3 regions of the Desulfosporomusa polytropa genome follow, and region 2 is predicted to be linked to each of the others. Evidence: riboswitches for the same ligand, from Rfam matches in the RefSeq annotation. Region 2 holds a riboswitch; each other region holds the start of a gene.
What was found. Region 2 has a riboswitch for cobalamin ahead of ACZ449_RS08145 (TonB-dependent receptor). Riboswitches for the same ligand answer to the same signal wherever they lie in the genome.
Positions count from the first base shown of each region.

Region 1: linked by a shared signal. The riboswitch ahead of cobI (precorrin-2 C(20)-methyltransferase) and the one ahead of ACZ449_RS08145 (TonB-dependent receptor) in region 2 are both predicted to bind cobalamin.
Region 3: linked by a shared signal. The riboswitch ahead of ACZ449_RS17200 (hypothetical protein) and the one ahead of ACZ449_RS08145 (TonB-dependent receptor) in region 2 are both predicted to bind cobalamin.

Region 1 is NZ_AP042400.1:3,825,331-3,831,851, reverse strand. Features, by position in the region: gene ACZ449_RS19550 (radical SAM protein) at 1-138, shown strand, start outside; gene ACZ449_RS19545 (lipoate--protein ligase family protein) at 293-1,120, shown strand; gene lpdA (dihydrolipoyl dehydrogenase) at 1,167-2,570, shown strand; cobalamin riboswitch at 2,615-2,799, shown strand; gene cobI (precorrin-2 C(20)-methyltransferase) at 2,914-3,636, shown strand; gene ACZ449_RS19530 (FecCD family ABC transporter permease) at 3,633-4,691, shown strand; gene ACZ449_RS19525 (ABC transporter ATP-binding protein) at 4,701-5,462, shown strand; gene ACZ449_RS19520 (ABC transporter substrate-binding protein) at 5,486-6,439, shown strand.
Region 2 is NZ_AP042400.1:1,320,824-1,327,344, forward strand. Features, by position in the region: gene ACZ449_RS08135 (adenosylcobinamide amidohydrolase) at 1-319, shown strand, start outside; gene ACZ449_RS08140 (hypothetical protein) at 424-1,236, shown strand; cobalamin riboswitch at 1,654-1,836, shown strand; gene ACZ449_RS08145 (TonB-dependent receptor) at 2,105-4,321, shown strand; gene ACZ449_RS08150 (ABC transporter substrate-binding protein) at 4,334-5,923, shown strand; gene ACZ449_RS08155 (ABC transporter permease) at 5,911-6,521, shown strand, end outside.
Region 3 is NZ_AP042400.1:3,289,207-3,295,727, reverse strand. Features, by position in the region: gene ACZ449_RS17230 (DASS family sodium-coupled anion symporter) at 1-1,271, shown strand, start outside; gene ACZ449_RS17225 (gamma carbonic anhydrase family protein) at 1,367-1,915, shown strand; gene ACZ449_RS17220 (nitroreductase family protein) at 1,937-2,569, shown strand; gene ACZ449_RS17215 (DedA family protein) at 2,620-3,216, shown strand; gene ACZ449_RS17210 (hypothetical protein) at 3,255-3,566, opposite strand; gene eutJ (ethanolamine utilization protein EutJ) at 3,836-4,651, shown strand; cobalamin riboswitch at 4,662-4,860, shown strand; gene ACZ449_RS17200 (hypothetical protein) at 4,970-6,055, shown strand.

The DNA of each region.
Region 1 (6,521 bases), 2.5 Mb from region 2:
TGTACTGACTGTAACCGGCCTTATTATAATGAACGCCCCGGCGGGGTTATGTATAACTATCCCCGGCCGCTTACCCCGGTAGAGGTTAAACAGGCGTTGCTGGAAAGCGGACTGATACCTGGCGATATCCCGCAGTAAAGAAGTTTGCAGGCGCAGGTAGGTGAGGCATTGACAACGCTTCACCACTAACGTTTAACTTCCGCTTTTGCCAACACCTCACCTACCTGAAAAAGCCGTTAACATGTTGTATATAGTGCTGACACCAGAGCTAAGCGAAAGCGAGGAATCTGACATGAAGTGGCGAGTTATCAATAGCGGCATTGGTCGGGCCGCCGATAATATGGCGATCGATGAAGCAATATTAAAAGCACATGCTGCAGGCCAAGTGCCGCCGACCATCCGTTTTTACGGCTGGCAGCCAGCGGCGGTCAGTGTAGGCTATTTTCAAAAAGCCTCAGCTGAGGTTGATATTAGCGGGTGCCGCCAACGGGGAATTGACGTTGTCCGACGATTGACTGGGGGTCGTGCCGTTCTGCATGACGCTGAATTAACCTACAGCTTAGTTGTCAGCGAGACGCATCCGCTTGTTCCGCATACCATCACAGCCTCGTATCGTTTTTTTAGTCAGGGCTTGCTGGACGGACTTAGAGTGCTGGGCATTGAGGCCCAGATGAGCATGCCTAAGGCTGCTTATAGCCAGACCAAGTGCCGTCATCACGCGTCAGCTGCCTGTTTTGATGCGCCTTCTCATTATGAGGTCACTTTTGATGGACGTAAAATAATCGGTAGCGCCCAAGTTCGCAAAGAGGGCGTTATTTTGCAGCATGGCTCAATTTTATTGCGTTTTGAGCCTCAACAGGTAGCCTCTTTGCTTAATCTTCCAACCCCGGAAGCCAAAGCTACAGTAGCTAAGATGCTTGCCAAACGCGCGATCTCGCTAGCTGAAGCAGCTAACCGGGAAATCAGCTGGGAAGAGGCCTGCAAGGCAATCCACACAGCCTTTGGTCCGGCTTTAGGTGTGGAACTGACAGCTGACAGCCTGAGTCAAGCCGAACGAGAAATGGCACAAGAACTGGCTGCGACCAAATACACGCAAGATACATGGAACCTATTACGTTGAAGGAGATGGAGGGACGGTTCCCTTTGTTTCCTAAAGGAGGATAAACATGGGCTATGATGTGGCTGTCATTGGCGGCGGTCCAGGCGGCTATGTGGCTGCTATCCGCGTTGCCCATTTGGGCGGCAGGGTACTGTTAATTGAAAAAGATAACCTAGGCGGAGTGTGTCTAAACCGTGGCTGCATCCCCACCAAGACCTTGCTGAAAAGTGCGGAAAAGTGGCAGGACTTAGTGCGGTGTGCTGAATTTGGTTTAAGGGCCGAGGCTATCGGCTTTGATTTTAATGCCATTATTGAACGGAAAAACAAAGTAGTGACAGGACTCAGAGGCGGTATTGAGCAGTTGGTTAAGAGTAATGACATTGCGGTAATTCGCGGTGTTGCTGCAGTAACCAGCCCTCAACGACTGGTAATCAGCACTGAGACAGGACAAGAAACGGTTGATGGTAGTAAAATAATTATTGCTACCGGCTCAACGCCCAGCAGTATTCCGGTTCCGGGGCATCAATTGTCAGCGGTTATCACAAGTGATGAATTGCTAGAGCTGACTGAAGTACCTAAGAGCATGCTGGTCATTGGTGCCGGCGTAGTAGGTATTGAGTTTAGCGCGATAATGAAGGCCTTTGGCTGTGAGGTAATAGTAGTTGAAATGCTGCCAACTATATTACCAATGCTAGATGGTGACCTAATCAAACGCATGGGACTAAGCCTGCGCAAACAGGGGATTAAAACTCTGGCTGGAACCAAAGTGATGGCTATCGAAGAAGCTGCTGGCGGCGTGGTAGTAAAAGTCGATACCGGCAAAGGCGTCCAGGAATTCCTGGTAGAAAAGGTGCTTGTTGCCGCAGGTCGCAGTCCGGTGACCGAAGGGCTGGGGTTAGATACGCTAGGCGTGACTTTTGACCATACAGGTATTAAGGTTAATGAACGAATGGAAACCAATATAGCAGGTGTTTATGCGATTGGCGATGTTACCGGACAGAGCATGTTGGCCCATACGGCGTCAACGGCCGGCCTGGTAGCGGCTGAAAACGCTATGGGGCTGAATTCAGTTATGGACTATAGCGCAATACCTAGTTGCATATTTACCACACCGGAAATCGCTATGGTTGGTTTGACCGAAGAAGCAGCTAAGGCGCAAAATCTTGAGTTCAAGTCCAGTAAATTTAACTTTGCCGCCAATGGTAAAGCGGTAACAATGGGCGAAACTGATGGACTGGTGAAGATTATTGCCGAGACAGCTACCGGCAAAGTGGTGGGAATGCATATTATGGGGCCGCATGCCAGTGACCTTATTATGGAAGGTACCCTGGCAATTAGAAATAGATTAACAGCTAAAGACATTGCGCATACCATTCACCCTCACCCTACATTGTCAGAAAGTATTATGGAAAGTGCGCATGGCATTTATGGTGAGAGTATTCACCAGGCTAAGTTGAAGCTAAAGAAGTAACCATAAATTGCTTGACTTTTTATATGTTTAATCATACAATTTAGGTAATTACATAAGGAACAGGTGCCCGATTGGGCTTAATAGGGAAGCCGGTTAAAAGCCGGCACGGTCCCGCCGCTGTGATGGGGAGCCAATTTGCAACAAGCCACTGAAATAGAACACTATTTTGGGAAGGCGCAGATTAGCTATGATCCTAAGTCAGAAGAACTGCCTGTTTGACAATCACCGTTTAACCTACGAGCGATGGGGAGGGGATTTGTGCGCCAACTTTAGGCAAACAATCTCTGTTATCTCCATTGGGTGGTAACAGAGATTTTATTTACGTTAAGGAGTTGTTTATAATATGGCAGGAATTTTTTACGGCGTCGGCGTAGGGCCTGGCGATCCCGAATTACTAACTTTGAAAGCAATTAACGCTATTAAAACAGCAGATGTAATCATTGCTCCCCGGACAGAGAAAAAGGACGAAAGCACGGCAATGTCTATCGCCCGGCCTTATATTCAGGAAGCCAGCGAGGTTTTGGAATTGGTATTTCCAATGAATTATAATGTGCAAGCTCTGTCAGATGCCTGGGTAAACAATAAAAAGACTATCTTGGCTCTGTTGGATGCCGGTAAAAAAGTAGTCTTTCTGACATTGGGCGATCCTATGCTGTATAGTACCTATATGTATGTGCAACGCTTACTGGAAGATTCCGGTCATGAGATTATCAATATTCCGGGAGTTAACTCCTTCTCAGCCATTGGCAATCGATTGGGGGTGGCACTCGCGGAGGGCGGCGACATTCTGAGCATTGTGCCAGCGACCATTGATAATGAACGATTAGAAAGGGTACTGGCTGTCTCAGACAATGTTGTACTTATGAAAGTATACAAAAACTTTAACGAGATTGTTGAAAAATTGCATAAACATGGCATGGTGGAAAACGCTGTTATGGTTTCCAAATGTGGTTTGGAAGGCGAAGAAATCATCTATGATCTAGCTGCTAACGGCAGTAAAAAAGTGAACTATCTGTCAACCATCCTAACGAAACGCTCCAAAGTGAGTAAACACGCACTGGCATGAGCAACGGCTCGCTAACAGCGCTGCTTCAACGCAAGCAAGCTAAGGTTCGGTTGGCAGGGTTCGTCCTCTTAGCCGCTATGGTGCTGTTTACCTTAGCGGCTATCGGGTTTGGCCGGGCAGATATTAGTATGGCTGATGCGGCTGCCGTAATCTATGGCCAATTGACAGGTAGTCCGGAGGCTTATGCTCATATCAATGCAGCCAAGATGGCTATTATTTGGGATATCCGCCTGCCACGTATTTTGGCAGCCATTGCAGTTGGCGGGGGTCTGGCAGTGGCCGGTGTTGTCTTTCAGGCACTGTTAATGAATCCACTTGCTGATTCGTATACTATGGGCGTATCAACCGGGGCAGCATTTGGTGCTAGTGTGGCCATTTATCTCAACATCTTCACACAAGGTGGCCTGCCGGTAACCTTATTTGCTTTCGGCGGGGCGGTGGCAACCTTGCTTATCGTTATGTCGATGGCCCGGGTAGGTGGCTATGTATCATCAGCCAACCTAGTGATTGCCGGGATTATTGTCAGCAGCATCTTATCAGCTGCTATTAGTATGGTCAAAAGCTTAGCCGGTGAGCAGGTATCTGCTATTGTCTCCTGGCTTATTGGCAGTCTGGCCGCGAAAAGCTGGGAACATGTGCTGTATGGCTGGCCGTTGATACTGGCTGCCTGTTTTCTTTGCTATTACTATGCCGAAGATTTGAATATTGTCTCTTTGGGGGACAAGGAAGCTCGAAGCCTGGGTATTAACGCCTCTCGTCTCAGAACAGTGCTGTTAGCAGCCGGCGCGCTGATTACGGCAGTATGTGTCGCTATTGGCGGTATCATTGGTTTTGTTGGCCTTATTGTACCGCATATGGTCAGGATGCTGACAGGATCAGATAATAAGGCGCTCATCCCGCTGTGTGGCTTAACAGGGGGGATATTATTATTAACAGCTGATACCTTTGGCCGCTCGGTGGGCAATATTGAGATACCTGTTGGAGTATTGACGACCCTTTTAGGTGGTCCGTTCTTTGTCTATATTTTTAGGATGCGTAACAAGACGCTTGGGTAGGAGCGTACTATGATAAAAGTTAAAAACATACAATTTGGCTATGCGGCCAAGCCTGTGCTCAGGGATATCACCCTAAGCATTAACCAAGGGAGCTTTTGTGGCATTGTTGGTCCTAATGGCTCAGGCAAGACGACACTGTTAAACCTTATTACTGGGCAACTCCAAGCAGCTTCAGGCCATATCAGCATTAAGGGGCGGGACATCGGTTCTTACAAGATTGAAGAACTGGCCCGCCATATTGCTGTTATGCCGCAAAACATGGATATCAAATTCCCCTATACTTGTTTGGAAATTGTTAGCATGGGTCGCACTCCCTATAAAACAAGGCTGCAAGGTCTGACTGATCAAGACATAGCGATTATTGAAAATGCCATGAGGCTTACCGATACACTTGATTTTGCCGGACGCCTGGTAACCGAGTTAAGCGGCGGGGAACGCCAGCGGGTACTATTTGCTAAGGCTTTGGCTCAGCAGCCGGAAGTTTTATTTTTAGATGAAGCTTTTTCCAATATGGATATCTACTATAGTATTAAATGCCTGAATTTGCTGAAAGAATTATGTGTTCAGCAAGGGCTGACAGTAGTGTCTATTATTCATGATCTGAACCTTGTCAGTACTTTTTGCTCTGAGGCCGTTGTCTTAAAGGCTGGTCAACTGATCAAGTACGGCCCAGCTTCGGCTGTACTTGACCCTGAACTTATCGGCGAAGTATTCCACATTAAAGTAGTGCGGGCTGGGGAGACAGGGCTTGCCGTTCTCTCCAATCTATAAGAAAGTTCCTGGAGGAAAGTAATATGAAGAAAAATAAAGTGTTCTGCTTCATTGCTGTTCTTTTGTTGATGTTGATGGTAGCCGGTTGCGGCAACTCTAAGTCTGCGGTTACCACCAATGAGGGTTCAATAAAAATTACTGATGACCTAAATCAAACTATAGTTCTTAAGCAGCCAGCCAAACGCATTATATCCCTATTCTCCGCCCATACCGAAAATCTATTGGCATTGGGACTTGACGCTGAAATCATCGGCGTTAGTCCAGCTGAGTCTGATCCAGTGGCCAAGAGCAAGCCTGTATTTGACTATCGGGCCGATCCGGAAAAAGTATTGGCTGCCCAGCCGGATTTGGTAATTATCAGACCGTTTATCAAAAAAAGCCACCCCGACTTTGTCAAGACTCTGGAACAGGCCAACATCAAGGTAGTTTGTCTTTATCCAGAGAAGTTTGAGGAATTTGACAGTTATATTCAAAAACTGGCTATCCTGACAGGCAAAGAGCAGCAGGCTGCTGAAAAACTGGCTGCTTTTCATGCTAAACTCAACCAAGTGGCCGAGTATACGGCGAAGGCTCTGACTAAAAAACAGGTTTATTTTGAGGCTACAACCACTGAGTACCGGACAATTACGCCTGATAGTATGCCGGGAAAAGTACTTAAACTCGCTGGCGGGTTAAACGTGGCTGCTGATGCACAGCCGCTGAAGGCTGTAAGCAGCATTGCCGCCTATGGCAGTGAACGCTTATTAATGAAGGCCGAGGAAATTGACATTTTTCTGGCACAGCGTGGCCCGATGAATCCCGGAGTAACGATTGATAGTATTAAACAGCGTCCAGGCTTTGATAAAATCAAGGCAGTTCGCGAAGGCAAAGTCTACATTGTTGATGAAGGATTTGTCTCCAGCCCCACCTTCCGGCTGGCTGATGGGGTGGAACAATTGGCGAAACTAATCTACCCTGAAGTATTTGGTGGACAATAAGAAACGAAATTCCAAGAATTATAAAGTGCTACTTGACAAGGTGTCATGAAGTTCATATAATGAGATTGATAATAAATATCAG
Region 2 (6,521 bases):
GTGGCAGGCTTATGCAGGCAATTCCGACAAGGTTGTGATTAAACCTAAATTTATGGATGCACTCTACCAAGTAGACGATGATAATTACCTAGTGACCTATGCTGCTTTATATGTGCACCTTTTGGATGAACTCCAGTGGGGACTATTGTCGGGCATCGAAGTGCGGCAGGCTGCTAATGAACTGCTTACGGCAGCCGTCACCAAATACGGTGTGGAAGCGCCGGTGGTTATTGGGACTTGTATTGATTCTTGCTTAAAAGCCTGGCAGTCTGCGCTGCTGGCAATTATTAAGAGAAAGTGCAGAGAATTAATAAGGTGATGTTAAAACCTTGTATATATTATTGTTTTAATTCGTTTAAAAGCATTGATTTAGCTAACAATTTGCTATAATAAAGGAAAGGATTACAAGGGGGATGATGAGCTATGATTGTTCACTTTGTTGCTCGTTTATTAGTATGCATAATTGTGTGTGTGGTATCTCTTGCTGTGACAATGCCTGATGTTTGTGCTGAAACCAGAATTTTATCGAAAGATACTAAACTTCATCCGCAGGGATGGGGTGTTGGTGATTCTATTCAATTCAAAAAAAATACTAGCATCAGTTTGAATGAACAAGAGGAAGTTGTTTCTGGGACAATTGACAAGGACACTTTGCTGTCGCCGCGTGGCTGGAATCGGGTGATTAATGATTATTACTATACAACTGTCCATACCGATTTTGGACCTTATTACCACCATTTTTATTACCATCCGTTTTTCAACAACGATTATGCTGTGAGCATTCCGGGTTACGGACACTTGCTTTATAAAGGTGGAACAGAGGTGATTTTTAGTGAACAGGGGGATGTTATTTCTGGGACAATAGCGAATAAGGCTACGGTTCGTTTGGTAGACGAAAAATATGGTTTTGTGACTTTCAAGAGTGATACAATTCTGATGTTTTTCAACTCGGGTGCGGTTATATCCGGTACTTTGGATGAGGATACATATTTGCGCCCAGTTGGCTGGCAAAAGCTTCTCAAAGGAGATAATTCTGCAGGATTTATTAAATTTAGTAAGGGAAAAACCGTTACGTTCAATGAAAAAGGAGAACTGACTTACGGAACAATAAAAGAAGATGTAGTGCTGTTAGCTGAAGATGGAACGCACAAAGGTTTTTCTGCAGGATCAGCTGTTGAGTTTAATGAAATAGGGGTAGCTAAGATAAAGGTTAATTTTGAACAGGGTATGCACTAAATAACTGAGGAGAAGCTGGGGAGTGCTGCTCTTGAGTTTGTATGGACTGGGGGACAAGGAACAGGAACCTGTCCCCCAGTCCCGTTTTAAAACCTGGAGGATGCCGTGTTCTAGGGGGTATCGCCAACAAACAGCATCTTTGCTGGTACTGGGCCTATACCGAGGCTATTAACAAATTCCCGATCTAATAATCTTCAGATGTGGCACTTGATGACAGCGACGCTGGTATTACCCCTATTCTGCAAAATATTTAACAGAAACTAACGTGATTTGTAATTAACGCACCTTACCCTTAGTTTTTTCCTGCTTGAAATACACTTGGGAAAAAAGTTAAATGAATGCTAGTTTTAAAACATCCGGGCAAAAATTGACATGTTATGGCAAAAATGATATTATTAAAAAATCAACTGAAAACAATTGAATCTTGTTGAGATGGGTGCCCGCAAGGGCTTAATAGGGAAGACCGGTGTGATGCCGGCGCGGTCCCGCCACTGTAATAGGGAGCGAATCCGAGGTATGCCACTGAGATATGTATTCTTGGGAAGGCTTGGATGAGCAATGAACTAGAGCCAGGAGAACTGCCTGTCTATCAATCACCGTTTTTACCCACGAGCGATGGGGAGGAGATTTGCGCACCTGAGTTGTGTCTTGTTTTTCCCGGCGTAGATAGTGCCGGATTTTTGATAAGAATAACTTTACCGCTTTCAAAATCTCCTGTCCGCCGGACGGGAGATTTTGTTTTGCTATTTACCAAATTAACAGGGTGGGAGGGAAGGCTGGGCTGAACTGGAAAGATATGAATGGTTTTTCCGGAGCTTTTTATCGGTCATGAGCAATGATAAATTTATTACTATGTTGAGGTGGCACTATGGAGAGAAAATTTACCAGAAAAAACAAAAGACATTTGCTGGCGGCAGCAATCGCGTGTGCGGTCGCCTTGGGCTTTAATTCCACCTACGCATATGCGGAAGAAGAGGCGGATGCGGCGGAAACTTCAGCACCGGCGGCAAAATCAGATTCTTCCGCATACAAACTGGAGAAAGTTGTCGTTGAAGGCAAGAAAGATAAGAAAGAGGATTCCGATACCGGCTTTGTCGACCCAAATGGCAGCGTGGGTTTTTTAGGCGAGAAAAATGTTATGGATACGCCGTTTACGCAAACTACGCTGACCAGTAAAACCATCGAAACCTTCGGCGCGGCCAGCCAGCCGCTGGATAGCATCCTGTCCAACAGTCCCTCGATTCAGGCGTCGGGCAGTGCGCTGCACAATGATTTTACTTTCCGGGGATTTCGCGCCAACGGAACGAGTTCCTATGTGAACGGCATACCGGGTATGTTTACGCAATTCAGTGCTCCTACCTTTATGATCGACCATATTGATTTAATTTCCGGACCGAACAGCGGAATAAGCGGCACGGGGGCACAATATGAATCAGATACCGCCGGCGGGCTGGTCAATTTTGTATCCAAAAAAGCACCGGAACAGCCGCTGACGCGCTATACGCAAACTTTTTCCGGTTATGGCTCGTTCGGTGAATATATGGACATCGCCCGCCGGTTTGGCCGGAATAACGCCTGGGGCGTACGTATTAACACTGAAATGGTAAACGGCGAAACCTCAATCCATGGAGAAAAGATGAAGGCGCGGGGAATTTTCGCCAATATTGACCACCGGGATGCCAACAGTACGACTAATATATTGACCGGCTACCGGGAGCTTGAGATTCAAGGCGGACAGCGCTGGTTCAAATTTGGCAGTGCTGTTACCAGTCTGCCGAGTGTGCCCGATGCCAGCGGTGATTACGGCTTTGACGGCATGGTCAAAGCGTCCCGTGGCTGGATTTTCGCGCTGAACCACGAACAGAAGGTCAGTAAAGACTGGAAAGTGTTCTTTAACGGCGGTCTCAACCGCAATACCCTGACGAAAAATGTGAGCGCCACCAACAGCGCTTTTACGGTTAAGAACAACGCAGGCGATTATGATCTGTACGTTACCAACGGCGGCACGCCGATGAATACCTATTATGCCCAACTGGGGACTCAGGGGAAAATTGACGGTGGCGCGGTCACGCACAATGTGACGCTGGCTGTCGACAAATCCTGGCGTAACCGCGAATCCGCCAAAGTTACGGTAAATGACCTCATCGGCACAGGCAAGCTTTATAGCGGCATAACGCAGACGCTTCTGCCGAACACCGGTTACTCGACAGGGTTGACAGAAAAGCAGCGTTTCTGGGGCTGGTCGTTGGTCGACAATATCGAATATCAGAAATGGGAGTTCCTGCTGGGGGTGCACAAGCATTTTGCCACAGTGGATTCTTATACGGCGAAAACCGGAACAAAAACGGCCAGTGTTGACAGCGATGCCTTTTGTCCGACCTATGGAATTGTATATAAACCGGCAACCAATATTTCCTTGTATGCCAGCCACTCGGAAAACTTTAATAAAGGCACTGTCGTAGGCAGCAGCTATTTAAATGCCGGCGATATTTTAGCGCCTGCTAAGAGCAAGCAGGATGAAATAGGGGTCAAATATGAACAGGCCGGTATTCTTACGACACTCAGTTTCTTTGATATTGAACAGGCCAATAATATTGAAGTTGCTGGTACAAGCAGCTCTAAATACTATTTGATCCAGGACGGCCGTGAACGGCATAAGGGCATAGAGTTGGCGGCCAGCGGCAGCTTGGGCGACAAATGGACGCTAATGGGAGGCATTACGCGGCTGATTGCCACCCAGGAAAAAACCAAAGGCGGCCAGTATGATGGTTATGACGTCAGCGGCCGGGCCAAATGGAACGCAGTCGCCGCTTTGGAATATCAGGCCGACAGCCGGCTTAGCCTTATCGGACGGGTCCGGTATACCGGCGAATCGACAATTAATTATCAAAAGCTTGCGGTTCCCGGCTATACGACCTTTGATTTTGGTCTGAAATACAAAACGAAAATTGACAGCGTACCAACTGTGTTCAGTTTGATGTGCTACAATCTGACCGATAAAGATTATTGGCAGGTGGCGCGCGGTGACCAGTTGTACGTATCAACACCCCGCACCCTTGTCTTGTCGGCGCAGTTCGACCTGTAAGGGGTAAGCGGAATGGCGAGAAGCAGGGAAAGCTATATGGAAAAAGGCCGCCTCCTTGTAAAGGCGGCCTGTCTTCTGGCATTATTCGGACTGGGTTTATTTTTCAGGTATTCCGACCAGCCAGCACAACCACCCGGCCCTGACCGGGAAATTGTGCTGGCAGCGGCCAGAGATCTGACACCGGGCAGTAAAGATCCTTATTATACCAGTCTCATCCTGGAGGTATGGGAACCGCTGGTGGGAGTTGGCGAGGACGGTCAGCCCGCTCCCAAGCTGGCAAGGCGATGGGAGCATTCCGACGATTATAAAGAGTGGACGTTTAAGCTGACGGAAGGCGTAACGTTTCATGACGGCACACCGTTTAACGCGGCGGCCGTAGTACAAAATTTCGAACGCTACCGCGTGATATCGCCCCGGACGTCCAGCTTCTACTTGTTTGATATCCACAAAATTTATCCTCATTTACGGCGGGCGGAAGCGACGGGCGAATATACCGTCCAACTGACCTTTGACCGACCGTTTCCGACCTTATTATACAGTATGACGAATTTTGGCAGCGCTATGTTCAGTCCGGCCTGCTTCGACGCTCGTACCGGCGACTTCGTTACCGCGGTTGCCGGTACCGGCCCGTTTAAGATGATCGGACATTTTAACAAACAATATACCCTGCTGGAGCGCAATGAGACGTATTACGGCAGCAAAGCCAAAGCAAAAACAATTCGAGTCAGGAATATACCGGTCGCTGAAACCCGCTATTCGGCCTTAAAGGCAGGAGAAATTATGGGGGTTTTAGATATTGGCTCACTGACGCCGGCGTTGACCAGCGAACTGCTGAAAGATCAGCAGTTTGCCGTGGCGACGAAACGATCCTCCATTACGCATTACTTGTTCTGCAATGGTGAAAAAGCACCGTTAAATGATCCGCGTTTGCGGCAGGCGATCAGTCTTATGGTAAACCGGGAGGTGCTGGTTAAGAATTTCTTTCATGGATACGCCATACCCACTAATAATTTTATTAATGGAGCTTCGCCGTTCAGCAATGTGGGAATACCGGGACGGAATACGGTAAAGGCGAAAGAAGTGGCAAGGACGGTTTTGCAGGATAAAACCGCCGATATTATTTTTTTGGTGCCGCAATATGGAATTGACCGGTACCCCTATAAAGAGATCGCCGAATTTATCCAGGCCGAACTGAAAGAACTCGGACTCAATGCCCGTATCGTCGTTATGGATTGGGCGGCAATCCAGGATGCACGAGCGAACGGCAGGTTTGATATTATTCTTGGCACGCAGGGACTACCTAACCTTGAACCCGCCAGCCTGTTTCAAAATTATATGAAAAGCACAGGCAGTGCGAATGTTCAATACAGGCTTGGGTATAAAAACGAGGAGGCCGACCGGCTGCTCGCTGAACTGGACACGGCAACCGGGACGGAGGAGCGGGAAAAAATTTATGATCGTCTGCAGGCTATAGCCAGAAAAGATCCGCCCTGCATTCCGCTGTTTGATGATCTGAATCTGGCCGTATACAATAAGAAGCTGGAAAACTATCAGCCACTCCTATATGGCGTGACGCTGGATAAAGTGGGGTGGAGACAATAAAAAGCGGTATTTGGTTTTATATTGTGAAGAAGCTGGCCCTGGTGATTCCGGTCTGGCTGGGAATATCGGCGGCGGCGTTTCTGCTGGGGGTTATTTCGCCCAGCGATCCTGCCGTCCTGCTGCTCAGTATGGACGGCATTTCCACTCCTGGCGCGCAGGAAATCGCCGCCAAACGCCATGAACTGGGCCTGGACCGTCCGTATATCTTGCAGTATTTGGCCTGGCTGGGGCAAGTGCTGCAGGGAAACCTGGGGATATCCTATATAACGCAGCAGCCGGTTCTGGATGAATTACTGCTGCGTTTGCCGGTAACCGTCACGCTGGCTGGAATTTCACTGCTGCTGGTCATGCTTGTAGGCATCCCGCTGGGGGTTCTTATGGCGTGGGGAAAAAATACCGGCAGCGATTTCGTACTGCGGGCGGCGGCTTTAGCAGGGACCTCGCTGCCGTCTTTTTGGCTGTCGATCTTGATGATCTGGCTTTTTGCGGAAACCCTGCAGTTGCTGCCCACCAGCGGCTATGGCAGCGTTTCCCAGCTTATCCTGCCGGCCATTACCCTGGCGGCGGGAACGACCGGCGCTCTGATGCGTTTGCAGCG
Region 3 (6,521 bases), 2.0 Mb from region 2:
TTATTTTACAACCATGTCCTGAACCGACGTTGCTATTGGTTATTACAACATTGGCAAGTATATTTGTTCTACCCATTCAAGCGATATTAGTTGGATATACTGATGCAATGCTGTGGCTGACACTAGTGGCCATGATGATTGGTGTCGGCCTGAAAAAGTCCGGACTTACCCGGCGGGTTGGACTTTGGTTAATTTGTCGTTTCGGCAAAACAACACTGCGGATTGGTTACATTTTAAGTTTTATTGATATGATACTAGCTACTAGTACGCCGTCTTCACCGGCCCGGACAGGCGGGTTGGTGTACCCACTGGCTGAGGGGGTTATTAATGCCAGCAGTTCTAGTCTGGAAGGTAAACAGCGAACCGGTGCCTATTTTACTTTGCTGGCATTTAATGCCAGTATGCTTTCAGGCGGGTTGTTCATGACTGGGATGGGGCCAAATCTGATTAATGTTAAGCTAGCTCAGGATGTGTTAGGCATAAGTATTAGTTGGCCATTATGGACCCTGGCTGCGCTGCCAGGGTTTATCGGTTTTTTGTTGACACCCTATATTGTATCTAAGCTATGCCCGCCGGAGTCTGCCTCGATGGTCGAGGTGCGAGCAAGAGCTAGCCGGGAATTGTCAGGCATGGGTTGTATTACTAGGAACGAGTTAACTGCGATTGGAATATTTTTCACGATATTGATTCTATGGTCTACAGGTACGATAACCAAAGTGGATAGTACGCTGGTCGCCTTTATTGGTGTATCGCTTATGCTGGTCACTGGCGTTCTCGATTGGGAGGACTTGGCTGAAACCAAAGAAATGTGGTCACTTCTCATCTGGTTTGGTGCTATTTTGGGCTTTTCAGTGGCACTGACCAAGTTGGAATTTTTTACTTGGTTTGCCGGTGTTATCAAACTAATGTTGCCGACCGCTGGCCTGGGGGCCTATTCGATTTTGCTCTTAGTCGCGGCGCTGGCCATTGTGCCACACTATTTTTTTGTATCCTATACTGGCTATGTGGTAGCCTTTTCACCACTTATTTTTTCGTTTGTAGCGGCTACCGATGTACCCCGCTATCCGGCCTTTTTTGTGTTAGCCTATTTAATGATTATTTCGTGTACACTGACTCATTATGGCAACGCGTTAGGGCCATTCTTGATGGAAAAGGGATATAATGATAAAAAGACTTGGTGGCTTGTTGGTACAGTGATTACCTTGCTGCATGCCGCGCTGTATTTGACAGTCGGCGTTGGGTATTGGCGGCTAATTGGATTATGGTATTAGTAGTACGTTATTTTGATAGGATAATATTGTATAGTAAACTGAAAAATACAGAAATGACGATGTTTATGATCGTTCCCGTATAAGGAGATGTAGTAATGATTGCAGAATTTGAAGGAATTAGTCCCAAGCTTGCTGAGAAAACTTTTATTGCAGATGGTGCTAAGGTTATAGGTAAGGTTATAATGAAGGAATTTAGCAGTCTGTGGGTGAATGTTGTTGCCAGGGGAGATGTAAATCAGATTGAAATTGGCTGCTACAGCAATGTACAAGATAATACTGTTGTGCATGTAGCCGATGATCATCCAACACTAATTGGCGACTATGTTACTGTTGGACATAATGCCGTTATTCACGGCTGTATTATAGAAGAGCATTGTTTAATTGGCATGGGGGCTATTATTCTAACTGGTGCGGTGATTGGTAAAGGCAGCATTGTTGCTGCCGGAGCAGTAGTCAAGGAGAACCAGATCATTCCTCCTCATTCCCTAGTGGTTGGCGTTCCTGGTAAAGTGGTGAGATTTGTACCAGAGGAATGGGACAGCATTCACGCTCAGGCAGTAAAATATAAGACTTTGTGGAGTGAGCGGTATAAATTTATGCCTGACGCTGGCGGTGAACGCTATAAAGGTGAAAAAATAATTTAATAGCTAAGGAGGTTAGTTGTTATGGATCTTGATTTTATTTACAAGCGTCATAGTGTACGTCGATTTACCAAGGAAGAAGTCCCTGAACAAACCATTAAAGAATTAATTAAAGCTGCCACTTATGCACCTTCGGGAAAAAACCAGCAGAATTGGCATTTTGTTGTTATCACCAATAAGGAGAAGATTGACGAGATTGCGCGGATTGTTGAGCGAAAGAATGCCGAGTTATGCACCTATTTATGTGATGAGGCAAAAATCAAGGGGTTAAAAGCGAGCCTACCCTATCAAACGGTTTTCAAAGCTGCACCTGTGCTAGTTCTTGTGTATGCCGGTCCATATGACACTATTGCTGATATGCTATTGGCTGATGGCATTATGCCGTGCGAAGAGGCCGTAAAATATGCTAAACCCAATCCCGGAATTCAAAATATCGCAGCTGCCCTGGAAAATCTGCTGTTAGCTGCTGCCGATCGAGGTTATGGAACTTGCTGGATGACCGGACCGACGCATGCTGCTGAGGAGATTTCAGCATATATTGGTTTTAGGAAAGAAGGCTATTATTTGGCTGCCATGACACCGCTGGGAGTACCAGCTTCTGATAAATTATCAGCACCACCGCGAAAACCAGTGGAGGACGTATTGACTTTTATCTAGGTTACATTAGCAATGTATCTATTACTCAGTGGAGGTTAGGTAATTCGACAATGGAACAAGTAGCACAAGCAGTGCTTGATCAGCTAGATACATATGGCTACTTTACTATTTTTGCAGCTATGATGCTTACTGGTATGGGTCTGCCCTTGCCAGGAGAATTAACTTTGGGGTTTACCGGATATTTAGTGTTTAGCGGACAATTGGAAATAATTCCTGCCATTGCGGCTGCTGCGACGGGAGATTTACTGGGGGCTGTTATTAGTTATGGACTTGGCTTTTTTAGTAGAACAAAAATTGTAGCGCGACATATCTCCCTGTTTATGCCAGCTGAGTCTAAATTGATGACTATTGAGAAATGGCTTAACAAATACGGCATTTCTGCCGTCGTTTTCGGCAGGCTCCTGCCGGTCATCCGCGGCGCTATCCCTATTTCCGCAGGCTTTGTTCAGATGAATGGTAAGAACTATATTTTCGGGACTTTTTTTAGTTCAATTGTTTGGTGTGGTGCTCTTATCTATCTGGGGATTGGATTGGGGTATAATTGGCAACAGATAGCTGGTGTAGGTAATTCTATTGGTATGTTAGCTATAGGCGTAGTGGCTATCGTAGTTTTAATCTGGTATTTGCTTTTTTGTGCAAAAAAATAAACCGGCACATTGAGGCCGGGCTAATTACTTGGTTGCCTTTAAACAGGACGGCGGGCAAGAGAACGAATTTTGATTTCATGTTCGCCGGTGACTTCTGCCAAGGACTTTAAATCTTCATGAATGGTATCAATCTTTTTACTGGTTAATTGGAGCAGGTGATAGATGTCCTTTTGCTGGACTTCGCCATATTGCTCAATTTTATTTTCTAATCGGGTAATATCGGCTTTAGTGGCCATATCTGACTTGATGGTGATAATATCTTTTTCCATGTTGTCTAGGCGTTGGGTAATAGGTTTAATTTCTTCTTTGATAATAGCGCTGATGGCTCGCAGGAATTCTGTATTCTCCATTGCTGACACCTGCCTTTAAAACTATCTATTCTTATTATAGCCTTTACGAGCGGGAGAGACAAGGCAATCTTATTACACCAGTTGTAATAAGCGTTAATTATTTTAGCAACAGAAAAAGACAAGAATCTACTATATACAAGCGTGTAAGGGGATAGTAAAATACAGGTAATAAAATTATGGTTATGGTAACAGATATTTGCCTGAGTTTTAGGGAAAGCAAATACCTATAAACCTAAGTAATGCAGGTGGTTAGGGGGGGGGGCTAATGCGTGGAAGCTTATGAGAAGATTCATAAATTGCATGAATTGATTGAAACCAAAACGGTAGCCGATCTGCCAGGCCCTTACAAGGTCGGGGTTGATCTGGGAACAGCCGATGTTGTGCTGGTTGTTACTGATGCGGCCGGTAACCCGGTGGCAGGGAGTATGCAGTGGGCTTCGGTGGTTAAGGATGGTTTGGTTGTTGACTTTCGAGGAGCCATGGTTATTGTTGAAGAGTTGAAGGCCGAGATCGAAGCACGGATGGGAATTACCTTAGATAAAGGAGCTACTGCCATTCCCCCGGGAACAGTAGGAAGAAACGCGATGGCCTGTGGTCATGTTATCGCCGGGGCTGGTTTGGAACCAGTTTGCCAGGTAGATGAACCGGTGGCAGCAGCGGAGGCGTTGGGAATTACGCATGGTATTGTGGTAGATATTGGTGGTGGCACCACCGGTATTGCTGTGTTACGTAATGGGGAATTGGTTTTTACGGCCGATGAACCAACAGGCGGTACACATGTGTCTTTAGTTTTGGCTGGTGCTTATAAGATATCCTTTGAAGAAGCTGAATTGCTGAAGCGCGATTCTACTCAGCACCGTAAAATTATGCCGGTCATTTTGCCGGTTGTGGAAAAAATGGCAACTGTGGTTAAAAATATGTTAATCGGATATGAAGAGTTTGATGATTATCCTGTTTATGTAGTGGGCGGTACTGCATATTTGCAGGGGTTTGAAACCGAGTTTGGTAAAGCGTTTGGCCGGCAGGTGCATGTTCCGCCACATCCGTTGCTGGTGACACCGCTCGGAATTGCTATGTTTGGTTAAAAATAGAACTTAATAACGCCACCATACAGGTGCCTCTTACGTTTAAGAGGAGAATAGGGAAGTTCGGAAGGATTGGAAAATCCTTAAACGACGCGGTCGCGCCACTGTAATCGGGGAAGATTACCTTTAATATGCCACCGAGAATCCGGGAAGGTGAGGTATTCTTACGATCCGTAAGCCAGGAGACCTGCCTGTATTGGCTGTTATTTACCTCCGCGCCAGGGGTAATACCAGAAGGATAGGATTATGAATAGTAAGCTCCTAGCCCTTTTGGGCTAGGAGTATTTATGTTTGGCGCAAAAAAAATAGGGGGTAAACATGTTGAGTATGCAGGATTTGATTGTAGCTCTGGGAGTAGTAATCAACGCCATACCAGGAGGTTTATATGCTTTGACCTTCGGTTTTGCGTCTGTTCCGACGGCAGCTGGTTTTATTATTGGCGCCATCGGCTGTGGGGTATTAGGGGTTGTGGCTCCTATTTCTTTTCAGGCGGAGACGTTAACGCTGGTAGGAACCATGGGGCGTACTGTGCAGGAACGAATTTCGATGGTTTTTCTTGAGGGCGTGATTTTGCTTGCTGTCGGGTTGTTAGGACTGTTTAAAGTTATCGTTGCTTTTATTGGTCCGGTGATTACATATGCCATGATGGCCGGTATAGGGATAGTTTTAGCCAAGGTTGCTGTGGAAATGACTGTAAGAAATCCTATTGTGGGTAGTAGTTCTATAATTGCAGCTCTTTTAAGTTATTATATTACCCCAAATCCAGCTGATAAACTTATTTATGCTATTGTTAGTTGTGTTGCTATTTCGTCGCTGGTTAGTGTTTGGTTAAAACGGAATCAGCAGCTGGCGGTTGAACCGGGGCGTGAACGGTTTGTTATGCGAAAGCTGTCCTTTACGAAAAATGTGGTTCGCGGGGCGCTAGGCTTAAGTGCTCTGAATATTGGTGCCAATATCGCTTTTGGTAATATTACGGCGCAGACCTTAGCCAAGACGGAAGTGAATCTTGATTATCTGACAATTATCAGCAGTATTGCTGATATCGTATCCTCACTTTTTGGCGGTGCGCCAGTTCAGGCTATCATTTCAGCTACCGGAGCTGCGCCGCATCCACTAGCGTCAGGAGTTTTAATGATGGTCAGTATGGCTGCTATTTTGGCGGCTGGGTTACTTGTCAAGATTGGAAAGTATGTACCAAATGAATCCATTGCCGGCTTTCTCTTAGTGTTAGGTGCTATTGTAACTGTACCCATCAATGCCAGCTTGGCACTAAATAGTGGCGTGGGTAGTGTTGATACCATTATTGGTGGTGTAACTATGACTGTGACAGCAATAGCTGACCCCTTTATGGGGATGGTTTCAGGTTTGCTGGTAAAGGCGCTTATTAGTATGTTTGGCATGTAAAGCAAAAAAGTAATGCCCTGCAGTTCATTCTCGCTGTAGGGCATTACTTTTTTTATGAATTTATAAGTTTTGGGAGTCGCGGAGGCATTATAAAACAAGGGGCGTCAAGTACAAAACCCGGCACAGGCGGCCGTACTGTTTACGCCCGGCAACTCCCCGTAGCCCCCTCGGCCTTTGCCGGAAAAAGCGTTCCGCAGGAGAAAAGCCGGGCGGTATTCCGTTAAAAAATCCGTATTGTTTGAGCGTAGCGAGTTTACGGATTTTAGGAATATTGCCCGGCTTTTCAGCTTTTGGAGGCTTAGGGCCTAGACCTTTTGTTACTTTTGTGGCAATGACAAAAGTAAAACCGCTTACCCTTCGAAACCCTTTGCGCTCTTTGTGTCCTTTGTGGTTTAACAAACCTAACTCCATAGCCTAAAACCAAGCCTATTTTAAGGATTGTTACCGCAAAGTACTCAAAGTATGC